3 regions of the Virgibacillus sp. W0430 genome follow, and region 1 is predicted to be linked to each of the others. Evidence: riboswitches for the same ligand, from Rfam matches in the RefSeq annotation. Region 1 holds a riboswitch; each other region holds the start of a gene.
What was found. Region 1 has a riboswitch for S-adenosylmethionine ahead of ACLIBH_RS10105 (MetQ/NlpA family ABC transporter substrate-binding protein). Riboswitches for the same ligand answer to the same signal wherever they lie in the genome.
Positions count from the first base shown of each region.

Region 1 (3,288 bases):
CAGCAGAAAGAGCTGTCGTTTCGACACCTTGGATATATACGTTGCCACTCGTCGGTTTTTCAAGCAAATTGACACAACGGATTAAAGTACTTTTACCTGCGCCGCTATATCCAATAACGCCATGGATTTCTCCTTTTTTAACTTTTAGATTTACATTTGATACAGCTTTTACTTCGCCACTTTTTGATGGGAAAACTTTCGTTACATTATCAAGAACGATCATATATGTCCTTCCTTTCAAAAGGGAACATTACGATTACGTAATGTTCCCGATGCTTTATTAATCCCAGCTTGGAATCATAGATCCTTGAAATTCTTCTTCAATAAATTGTTTTACTTTGTCCGATTGATATGCATTTACTAGCTTTTCGACGACAGGGTCGTCTTTGTTTTCAGTACGTGTAACGATATAATTTACATATGGTGAGTCTGTTGATTCTAAAATGATTGAGTCGTCTGTCGGTACGAGTCCTGACTCTAATGCATAGTTCGTATTAATTGCTGCCGCATCTAATTCTGGAAGCTGTTTTGGTATTTGAGAAGCTTCTAATTCAATAAACTCTAAGTTTTTCGGATTTTCTTTTATATCATGAATTGTTGCATTTTCTTTATTGTCATCAGCTAACGTAATATAGCCTGCTTCTTCTAAAATGAACAATGCACGAGCACCGTTTGTCGGGTCATTCGGTAAGCCGAATAAAGCACCTTCTGGAATTGCATCAAAGCTATCGTACTTTTCTGAGTAAACACCCATTGGGTTCAAAATAGTTTTTCCAACAGTCGTTAAGTCTGTGCCGTGATCTTCGTTAAATGCTGCTAAAAACGGTTCGTGCTGATAACAGTTAACATCAAGCTCACCTTCTGCAAGTGCAGTATTTGGTAAAATGTAATCAGAGAATACTTTTAGTTCAATTTCTAAGCCTTCTTCAGCTGCAACCTCTTTCGCTACTTCTAAAATTTGTTCCTGTGGACCGGAAGTAGTTCCAATTACTAGCTTGTCCTCACTTAATGTGCTGCTTTCTTCGTTGTCGCTGCCACAAGCTGCAAGCAATCCAATCAATAAAATAATACTTAAAATAAATGCTGTTTTTCTCATTCTTTTCTCCTCCTGGATGATGGTTTCTTGAAGTAGCATTACGAAAAACAAAAAGCCTCTCTATCAAAAGAAAGAGAGGCTTGTAACATATAATTTAAGATTACAAAAGTCCCTCTCTTATCTTTCAAAACAATTGTTTTGCAGGAATTAGCACCTTTCTATCCGACGATAGATGGTTGCCGAGCTTCATCGGGCCAGTCCCTCAGCTACTCTTGATAAGAGATAAGCTATTTAATTATCGTTCGTTACTTCTGCATATAATTTACCTTACTATTTAAAACTTGTCAACGGTGAAATGGAAAATATTTAAAGTGTATTTATTCTAATAATTTAGATTATTAACCTGTAAGAATACGATGTACACGATTAAAAGAATTAACTGTTTAATCAACTTTATCTATTCGTAGAGCAAAATGTTTGAAAAAGCATAGGAATTACGTATTGTAATATATTTTTCAGTAAGTGTCCTTCTTTTTTTCATAGTTATTCCCCCTCGTATATTATGTTTAGGCATTATTCGTCCGCCTATTGTTTCGAAATGTTTCTATTATCAATAATCGGGTATGTTCCCCTTGTGGGCATAAACACATTAGGAAGACTGTTTCCCAGTCTGCGTATAAGAATTGTCCCAAATGATCCTAACACCATTATCTAGGAAGATCACGGAACGTCCAAGATGTTTGACCTATTATTCAGATAGGGACTCAATCACTTATATCAATGCTTGCACTTATTAGTTACTTGGAACGAAAGGCGGCGACTCCTGCGGGAAAAGCATGCGTCTTGAGACCTTACAGGAAGTGGGTTTTCTTCCGAGGAGGCTCAAGCCATGCCCGCGGAAAGCGTCCGCCTATAGTGGAAAGTAACGGGTATAATCTGGATGTTATTTGACTCTTTCGGATAATTGACGTATTCACTTATGATATAGTGGTTAATAGAAAAGGACAGAAGCTAGAAAGGAATTACATATAATGAAGACACCTTTGCGAAATCATTTATACATATTTTATTCTACCGTGTTAACATTACATATTATAAACGTGTTTTTACAAAAGCAAACGATCGAATATATAATTGGATTTTGTGCTATCGCTATGCTAGCTATTTCATTTGTATATGCAAGTAAATTATTTAAAATATTAGGCAGTATTTTTCTAATCATCGGAGCAATATTATTCATTCAAGCTCAGGTTCCGATATACAAGCTGCCGTTATTTACAACGACGAATATGTCATTGCTTGCATTCTTTTCTGTCTTACCTTGGATAAACAGTGCCGTTCATGTTGGGAAATACGATCAACGGGTAAATGCATTTATCAAAGAAAACGTTTCTGATTTAGGAAAATTGTACGGGCGTAGTTTATTAACGTCGTTTACATTAGTAACATTTCTAAATTTATCAGCGATCAATCTATCACAAAATATATTAGGGAAAAACTTGAAGAAAGTGGATTCCGTAATAAGTAAAGCTTTTATTAGTAAGACAACGTTACGGGCTTTTTGTCTCGCTCTAATTTGGAGTCCGATGGAAATTGCAGTCGCAATAATAGTTGACTATACACAAATTAGTTACTTAGTTTATTTACCGTGGTTACTGCTCATTGCACTGATCGTGCTACTAATTGATAGTTTTATCGGAAAACTTAAGTATAAAGCTGTCCCTTATGACGCGAGTCACTTAACTAAAAGTAGCTTATCGCAATACAGTATTTTTCAAAAAATTATAAAGCTATTTATCGCACTCTTATTGTTTTTAACAGTCGTAATAACGGTTAGCCATCTTTTTCAATGGAATTTTATTTTAACTGTTACTCTCGTTATTATTCCATTCTCTGCGGCATGGGCAATTATTATTAAACGGTGGTTTTATTTTCGTGTGCTTGCCTGGAATGTATGGAAACAGCATATGAATCATATGCAGAACTTTGTCGTCTTGTTCATTGCTCTAGCATTTTTTTCAAATAGCTTAAATGAAACAGCAGTTCTAGACTTTATTCAGCAGCCATTTTTAATTTCTGCGAATTATCCGATCGTTATTTTTATTTTTATACTATTTACGTATTTAATAATGGCAATGCTAGGTGTTCATCCAATTGCTACAATTGGTATTTTACTAGAAGTTCTTGCACCGCTTTTTAGTGTAATAAATCCTGTAAGTATTGGAATAGTTTTGATTGTTGCGGCACTTGCT
Region 1 covers NZ_JBPYCS010000018.1:27,810-31,097, reverse strand. Annotated here, with positions in the region: gene ACLIBH_RS10110 (methionine ABC transporter ATP-binding protein) at 1-223, opposite strand, end outside; gene ACLIBH_RS10105 (MetQ/NlpA family ABC transporter substrate-binding protein) at 281-1,096, opposite strand; SAM riboswitch class I at 1,211-1,318, opposite strand; gene ACLIBH_RS10100 (hypothetical protein) at 2,068-3,288, shown strand, end outside.

Region 2 (3,288 bases), on a different contig from region 1:
ACGTATAATCCCTTCTAAAATTGTATATGTTTCATGCAACCGTTGATTTTCAATATATTTTTGTTGAAAAATCCTTGCTTGACGAAACAATTGCCGTACACCGAAGGAATTAATTCGCAGCGCGCTTTTAATCGTCACGAACTGTACTTTTATTGGAAAAGAGGGAAACATCATGACAAGTAATAGCAAATCAGGGATTATATATGCATTGGCTGCTTATATATTATGGGGGTTCCTCCCTATTTATTGGAAGCTCGTGAATAACGTTCCAGCAGATACCGTATTAGCGCACCGTATTATTTGGTCTTTTGTACTTATGATGGCCGTAATTCTACTTTTACGAAAAGGATCTTCATTCTTGCAGACGTGCAAGCAATTAATCGCTGATCGAAAAAAATTAATTAGCATCCTATCAGCATCCTTTATCATTAGCTTTAATTGGCTAATTTTTATTTGGGCGGTTAACAGTGATCATGTCATTCAAGCAAGCCTCGGCTATTATATTAATCCGCTCGTTAGTATTTTACTCGGTATTATTGTGCTAAAAGAAAGGCTGACGAGAAGGCAATTATTTTCTATAATTCTTGCAAGTATCGGCGTTTTAAATTTAACAATTAGTTTCGGTGTTTTCCCGTGGGTTTCCCTTCTACTCGCTATAACATTCGCTTTATACGGCCTTTTTAAAAAAATGGTTAATCTTAGCTCCCTCTTTGGCCTTGCAATTGAAACAATGATTGTTATGCCGATTGCACTTATTTATGTATTGTTTTTTTCTAGTGGGTCAACACCCGCTCATACAGCGGATTCTTTAACCGTACTATTGTTAATTGGTACGGGGGTAGCAACAGCTGTACCGCTCCTTTTATTTGGAAGCGCTGTGCGTACGATTCCGTTGTCAATGGTCGGGTTTTTGCAATATATTGCGCCAACAATAATGTTACTTCTCGGTGTGTTCTTGTACGGAGAAACCTTTTCACAAGCGCATCTCCTTTCATTTATTTTTATATGGATTGCCCTCTTTCTTTATATGGGCAGTTCTTTAAGGCACCGTCCTATTCGTAAAGAAAAACAGCAACATTGAATTTTTCAAATCTTTTGTTGACAAATGTATTTTCTTCATGTAACATACATTTTAATCTAATAGTTATATCTCTTATCAAGAGCGGCGGAGGGAATAGGCCCGATGAAGCCCAGCAACCTAAAAGCATTTCGATATGCTTTTGATGGTGCCAAATCCTACAGGTCATCTCTTGATCTGGAAGATAAGAGGAGGAACGGTAGCATTTAACGCCCTCTTCTTATGAAGAGGGCTTTTTGTATCCCTACCCCTTCTCAATCCAGATTCCTGCTTCAAAGCATACGTGCGTTCAGCGCACTACGTGCAAATCTCACAAGGCGGTTAAATGGCCGGCTTAAAAATCCAAGGAGGAATTATTTTGACAAACTTTAATTACGAAGACAAAGAAACAATTTTATTACATGGAGGGCAGTCTGTTGACCCAACGACAGGTTCTCGTGCTGTTCCAATTTATCAAACAACATCGTATGTCTTTAACGACACGGAGCATGCACAAAATTTATTCGGTTTAAAAGAGCCGGGAAATATTTATACGAGAATAATGAATCCAACAGTTGATGTATTTGAACAGCGAGTTGCTTTATTAGAAGGTGGCGTAGCAGCAGTTGCAACCTCATCAGGAATGGCCGCTATTACATATGCTATCTTAAACATTGCTAGTGCTGGCGATGAAATTGTTGCAGACAGCAATTTGTATGGTGGAACGTACAACTTATTTGTACATACATTACCGCGCTATGGCATTAATGTAAAAATTGTTGACGGAACCGATCCTGAAGCAATTCGAGCTGCGATAACTGATAAAACTAAGGCAGTTTTTGGTGAAACAATTACGAACCCTAGCTTAAACGTTTTTGATGTAGAAAAAGTAGCGGAGATTGCCCATGAAAATAACATTCCATTAATTATTGACAATACATTTGCTCCATATTTTGCAAATCCAATCCAATGGGGTGCTGACATTGTCGTCCACTCAGCGACTAAATGGATTGGCGGACATGGGACGACAATTGGCGGGATCGTAGTAGATGCTGGCAGGTTTGATTGGAGTTCAGGGAAGTTCCCTGGCTTTACAGAACCAGATGAAAGCTATGGCGGGATTCGATTTGCTGATCTAGGTGAACCAGCATTTGCCTTAAAGTTACGTGTTCAGCTTTTACGCGATACAGGGGCATGCTTAAGTCCACAAAATGCATTTTTACTTATCCAAGGCCTGGAAACATTGCATTTACGAATTGAGCGTCATAATCAAAATGCTCAAGAAGTTGCAGCGTTTCTACAAGAGCATCCAGCAATAGAGTGGGTCAACTTTCCAGGTCTAGAGGATCATCCATCACATAAACTAGCGAAAAAGTACTTCAAAGATGGATACGGCTCCGTTATTACTTTTGGAATTAAAGGTGGACGTGAAGCAGGCAGACAGCTAATTGACAATGTACAATTATGGTCTCACGTGGCGAATGTAGGAGATGCAAAGTCATTAATTATTCATCCTGCTTCCACTACACACCAACAATTAAGTGCGGAAGACTTAAAGAAAAGTGGCGTTTCTGAGGAACTTGTTCGTCTTTCTGTTGGAATTGAATCAACTAAGGATATTTTAAAAGATTTAGATGAAGCTATTACAAAAGCTGTCGGTAAATAATTAGCACAAAAACATGAACGCTTGCGCTCTGATCTTGCTGACTTGCACTACAGCCGACAGGCTTGCCGCGGTTACTGCCTCCGCTTCTGTAGCTCCTCTAACTGAGTCGCTACAGTGATCTTCGGACGCGTGCTATTTCCGCAGGAGTCCGTCGACTTCCGTTCCAGTCATCTTTAAGAGTGGGAATGTCATAATTGCACACACTTCAATGCTGTTTCATTTGTATTGGAGTGTGTTTCTTTATGTTTTGTATTGTATTTTGTTTCTACAGAGAAATTCATTTGTTTTTTAATATGAAATCAAAATGACGTCCGTAAATTTCCTTCACAGTTCCCTACCAAATAGTAATGTGATTTTTCTTCACCAACGTCCTATATTGTACAACCCATTGAGTTCGCCTTCTTTTGGGGGCGAACTTTAATAATTTGTGTACCGTTCTCGTTCATTTTACTCTTTTTAAAGCTGCTCTCAATTCCTTCTATCCATGAAAATTATCCAATCTGTAAGTTATTGGAACGCCCTAGTAAAACTATCCGATCGAACGAGCAGATAGTCTCGCTATGCC
Region 2 covers NZ_JBPYCS010000002.1:123,716-127,003, forward strand. Annotated here, with positions in the region: gene rarD (EamA family transporter RarD) at 173-1,081, shown strand; SAM riboswitch class I at 1,151-1,269, shown strand; partial or broken gene ACLIBH_RS01715 (O-acetylhomoserine aminocarboxypropyltransferase/cysteine synthase family protein) at 1,404-2,717, shown strand.
Region 2: linked by a shared signal. The riboswitch ahead of ACLIBH_RS01715 (O-acetylhomoserine aminocarboxypropyltransferase/cysteine synthase family protein) and the one ahead of ACLIBH_RS10105 (MetQ/NlpA family ABC transporter substrate-binding protein) in region 1 are both predicted to bind S-adenosylmethionine.

Region 3 (3,288 bases), on a different contig from region 1:
GTTCTCGTTATTTATCACGGACATGAAGGTGGTAAACAAGAAAAGGAAGCCGTTTTAAAATACGCCATTGAACTGGACCAAAAGCTTTATAACGTCCTTCAGTATCGATTTATCAATCAAAAAAATGATCCACCGTTTATAATTGCAATTCAAAAAAAATAATTTCAATAGCATATACTATTTTTTTTATGACTGGAGGAAAAACAACGATGATTCATGATTATAAAGGAAAATCACCAGTTATCGATCCTACTGCATTTGTTGCCAAAGATGCTGTAATTATTGGCGATGTGGAAATTAAGGAGCAATCAAGCATTTGGTTTAAAACGGTAATACGCGGAGATGTTGCACCGACACGAATTGGTAAGCGTGTAAATATCCAAGACCTCTCCCTTATTCATCAAAGTCCAAATATGCCAGTAATCGTTGAAGATGATGTCACAATCGGACATCAGGTTACATTGCACGCTGCAACAATCCGAAAAAATGCACTTATCGGTATGGGAAGTATGATTTTAGATGGGGCTGAGATTGGTGAGCATGCATTTATTGGCGCTGGCACCCTTGTTCCCCCAGGAAAAAAGATACCACCACGTACGCTCGCTTTCGGACGACCGGCAAAAGTGATACGAGAACTAACCGATAAAGATATAGATGAAATGGACCGGATTCGAAAATCATACTTAGAAAAAAGAAGCGAATATAAAAACTTAACCGACCTTGGACACGACTTTTAATTTGTTAAATTAAATAGAAACAAAAAATGAGGCAGACCTGCAAACTATACGTAATGGTAAAATTGCAAAAATGGGTTCTGCCTCATCTCGATATCTAATTTAGTGTAATTGCTTTTAGTTCTTCAACTTTATCCGTTTTTTCCCATGGGAAAATCGTATCTGTTCGTCCAAAGTGACCGTATGCAGCTGTTTTACGAAATATCGGGTTCTGTAAATCAAGCATTTTTATAATGCCTGCAGGTCTTAAATCAAATAGTTTACGAATTGCTTGCACAAGACGATCTTCATCAACATTTCCTGTTCCAAACGTATTAACAGAAATAGAAACAGGTTCAGCGACACCGATCGCATAAGCGAGCTGTACTTCACAAACATCAGCAAGATCTGCAGCTACAATATTTTTTGCAACATAGCGTGCGGCATATGCACCGGAACGGTCTACCTTTGTTGCATCCTTTCCACTGAATGCACCGCCACCATGTCGAGCGTAACCGCCATACGTATCAACAATAATTTTACGACCAGTCAGCCCTGTATCTCCTTGAGGCCCACCAATTACAAATCGCCCGGTAGGATTAATAAAGTACTTTGTTTTGTCATCCAACAAATGCGTCGGGACGACAGGCTCAATAACCTCGCGTAAAATATCTTTTTCAATCTGATCTAAAGTAATATCTTCATGGTGCTGTGTAGACACGACGATCGTATCGACCCGTACTGGTTCATCATTCTCGTCGTACTCAATCGTTACTTGCGTTTTTCCATCCGGACGAATGTAGTCTAAAATTCCTTCTTTTCTTACATCTGCTAAACGTTTAGCAAGCTTATGTGACAAGGAAATCGCAAGCGGCATCCGCTCCTCTGTTTCATTACATGCATAACCGAACATTAATCCTTGATCCCCTGCCCCAATAGCTGCAATCTCAGCCTCTGTCATATGCCCTTCCCGAGCTTCTAACGCACAGTCTACTCCTTCAGCAATATCTGATGACTGTTCATCAATAGCTGTTAACACCGCACATGTATCTGCATCAAAACCATATTTTGCACGTGTGTATCCAATATCCTTAATCGTATTGCGTACAATTGTTGGAATATCAACATATGTATTCGTTGTAATCTCCCCAGACACTAATACAAGACCAGTCGTAACGGTCGTTTCACATGCAACACGAGCAAAAGGATCGTTTTTTAAAATTTCGTCTAAAATGGCATCGGATATTTGATCACACATTTTATCAGGATGTCCTTCTGTTACAGATTCAGATGTAAATAAGCGTCGTTTCACTGACATTATAGTCCCTCCTTTAAAGGACAATATATATTTCGGCACTCTATTCATTTCATTATTCACGAAAAACACAAAAAAATTCCTTCCTGCAATCATGAGGAAAGGAATAGTAGCCTTTCGCTCTTATTGTTCAAGGAAAATCCTTGCATCAGGTTAGCACCTTTTCACTACTGTGATGGTTGCTGGGTTTCATAGGGTCTGTCCCTCCACCGACTCTGAATAAGAGTATCCGCTTAGCATTTATGCTAACGAATTAATAGTCGTATGTCAACTTAATAATCGTTTATAATAAGCTAAACTTCACAAATTCGTTAGGAATGGTTACAATCGGATATATGTCAAGTAAAATATCGAAATTATTAGTATGCACTATTTATATAATGTGTTATACTATTAGTCAGATTTAAGTAAATTGAATAAAGGAAGGTATCCCATATGAATTCGATTAAACATTCGTCTGTTTTAAATGACTTAAGCAGTAAAACGCGAATATATGAAAATTTATCTGTTCCATTATTAGTCGAGAATATTTTATCCCATCGCGAAGGGGAATTAACAGTTACTGGGGCAATACAGGCTACTACTGGTAAATATACAGGACGTTCTCCGAAGGATAGATTTATTGTTCGGGATGATGTATCGGAAGGCAACGTCGATTGGGGTGCTGTCAATCAAGCGATCGATGAGGAATCGTTCGATAAACTTTATAATAAAGTAATTATGCATTTACAAGAAAAAGATGAAATTTACGTGTTTAAAGGGTTTGCAGGAGCTGATGAAAATTATCGCCTTCCTGTTCAAGTAATAAATGAATATGCTTGGCATAACCTATTTGCTCGTCAAATGTTTATTCGTCCGTCAGAAAATGAATTAAAAGAACACGAAGCTGAATTCACTGTAATTTCGGCTCCTACATTTAAAGCGGATCCAGCAATTGATGGTACAAAATCCGAAACATTTATAATCATTTCTTTTAAAAGAAGAACCGTACTTATCGGTGGTACGGAATATGCAGGAGAAATAAAGAAGTCGATTTTCTCTGTTATGAATTATTTATTACCATTACAAAACATCCTTTCCATGCATTGCTCTGCCAACGTTGGACAGGAAGGAGACGTTGCGCTTTTCTTTGGTTTGTCTGGGACAGGAAAAACGACACTTTCTGCTGATCCTTATCGACATCTCATTGGGGACGATGAACATGGATGGGGACCAAACGGTGTCTTTAATATCGAAGGTGGCTGTTACGCAAAATGCATT
Region 3 covers NZ_JBPYCS010000005.1:4,758-8,045, forward strand. Annotated here, with positions in the region: gene ACLIBH_RS03940 (class I SAM-dependent methyltransferase) at 1-162, shown strand, start outside; gene ACLIBH_RS03945 (gamma carbonic anhydrase) at 210-737, shown strand; gene metK (methionine adenosyltransferase) at 832-2,031, opposite strand; SAM riboswitch class I at 2,149-2,254, opposite strand; gene pckA (phosphoenolpyruvate carboxykinase (ATP)) at 2,464-3,288, shown strand, end outside.
Region 3: linked by a shared signal. The riboswitch ahead of metK (methionine adenosyltransferase) and the one ahead of ACLIBH_RS10105 (MetQ/NlpA family ABC transporter substrate-binding protein) in region 1 are both predicted to bind S-adenosylmethionine.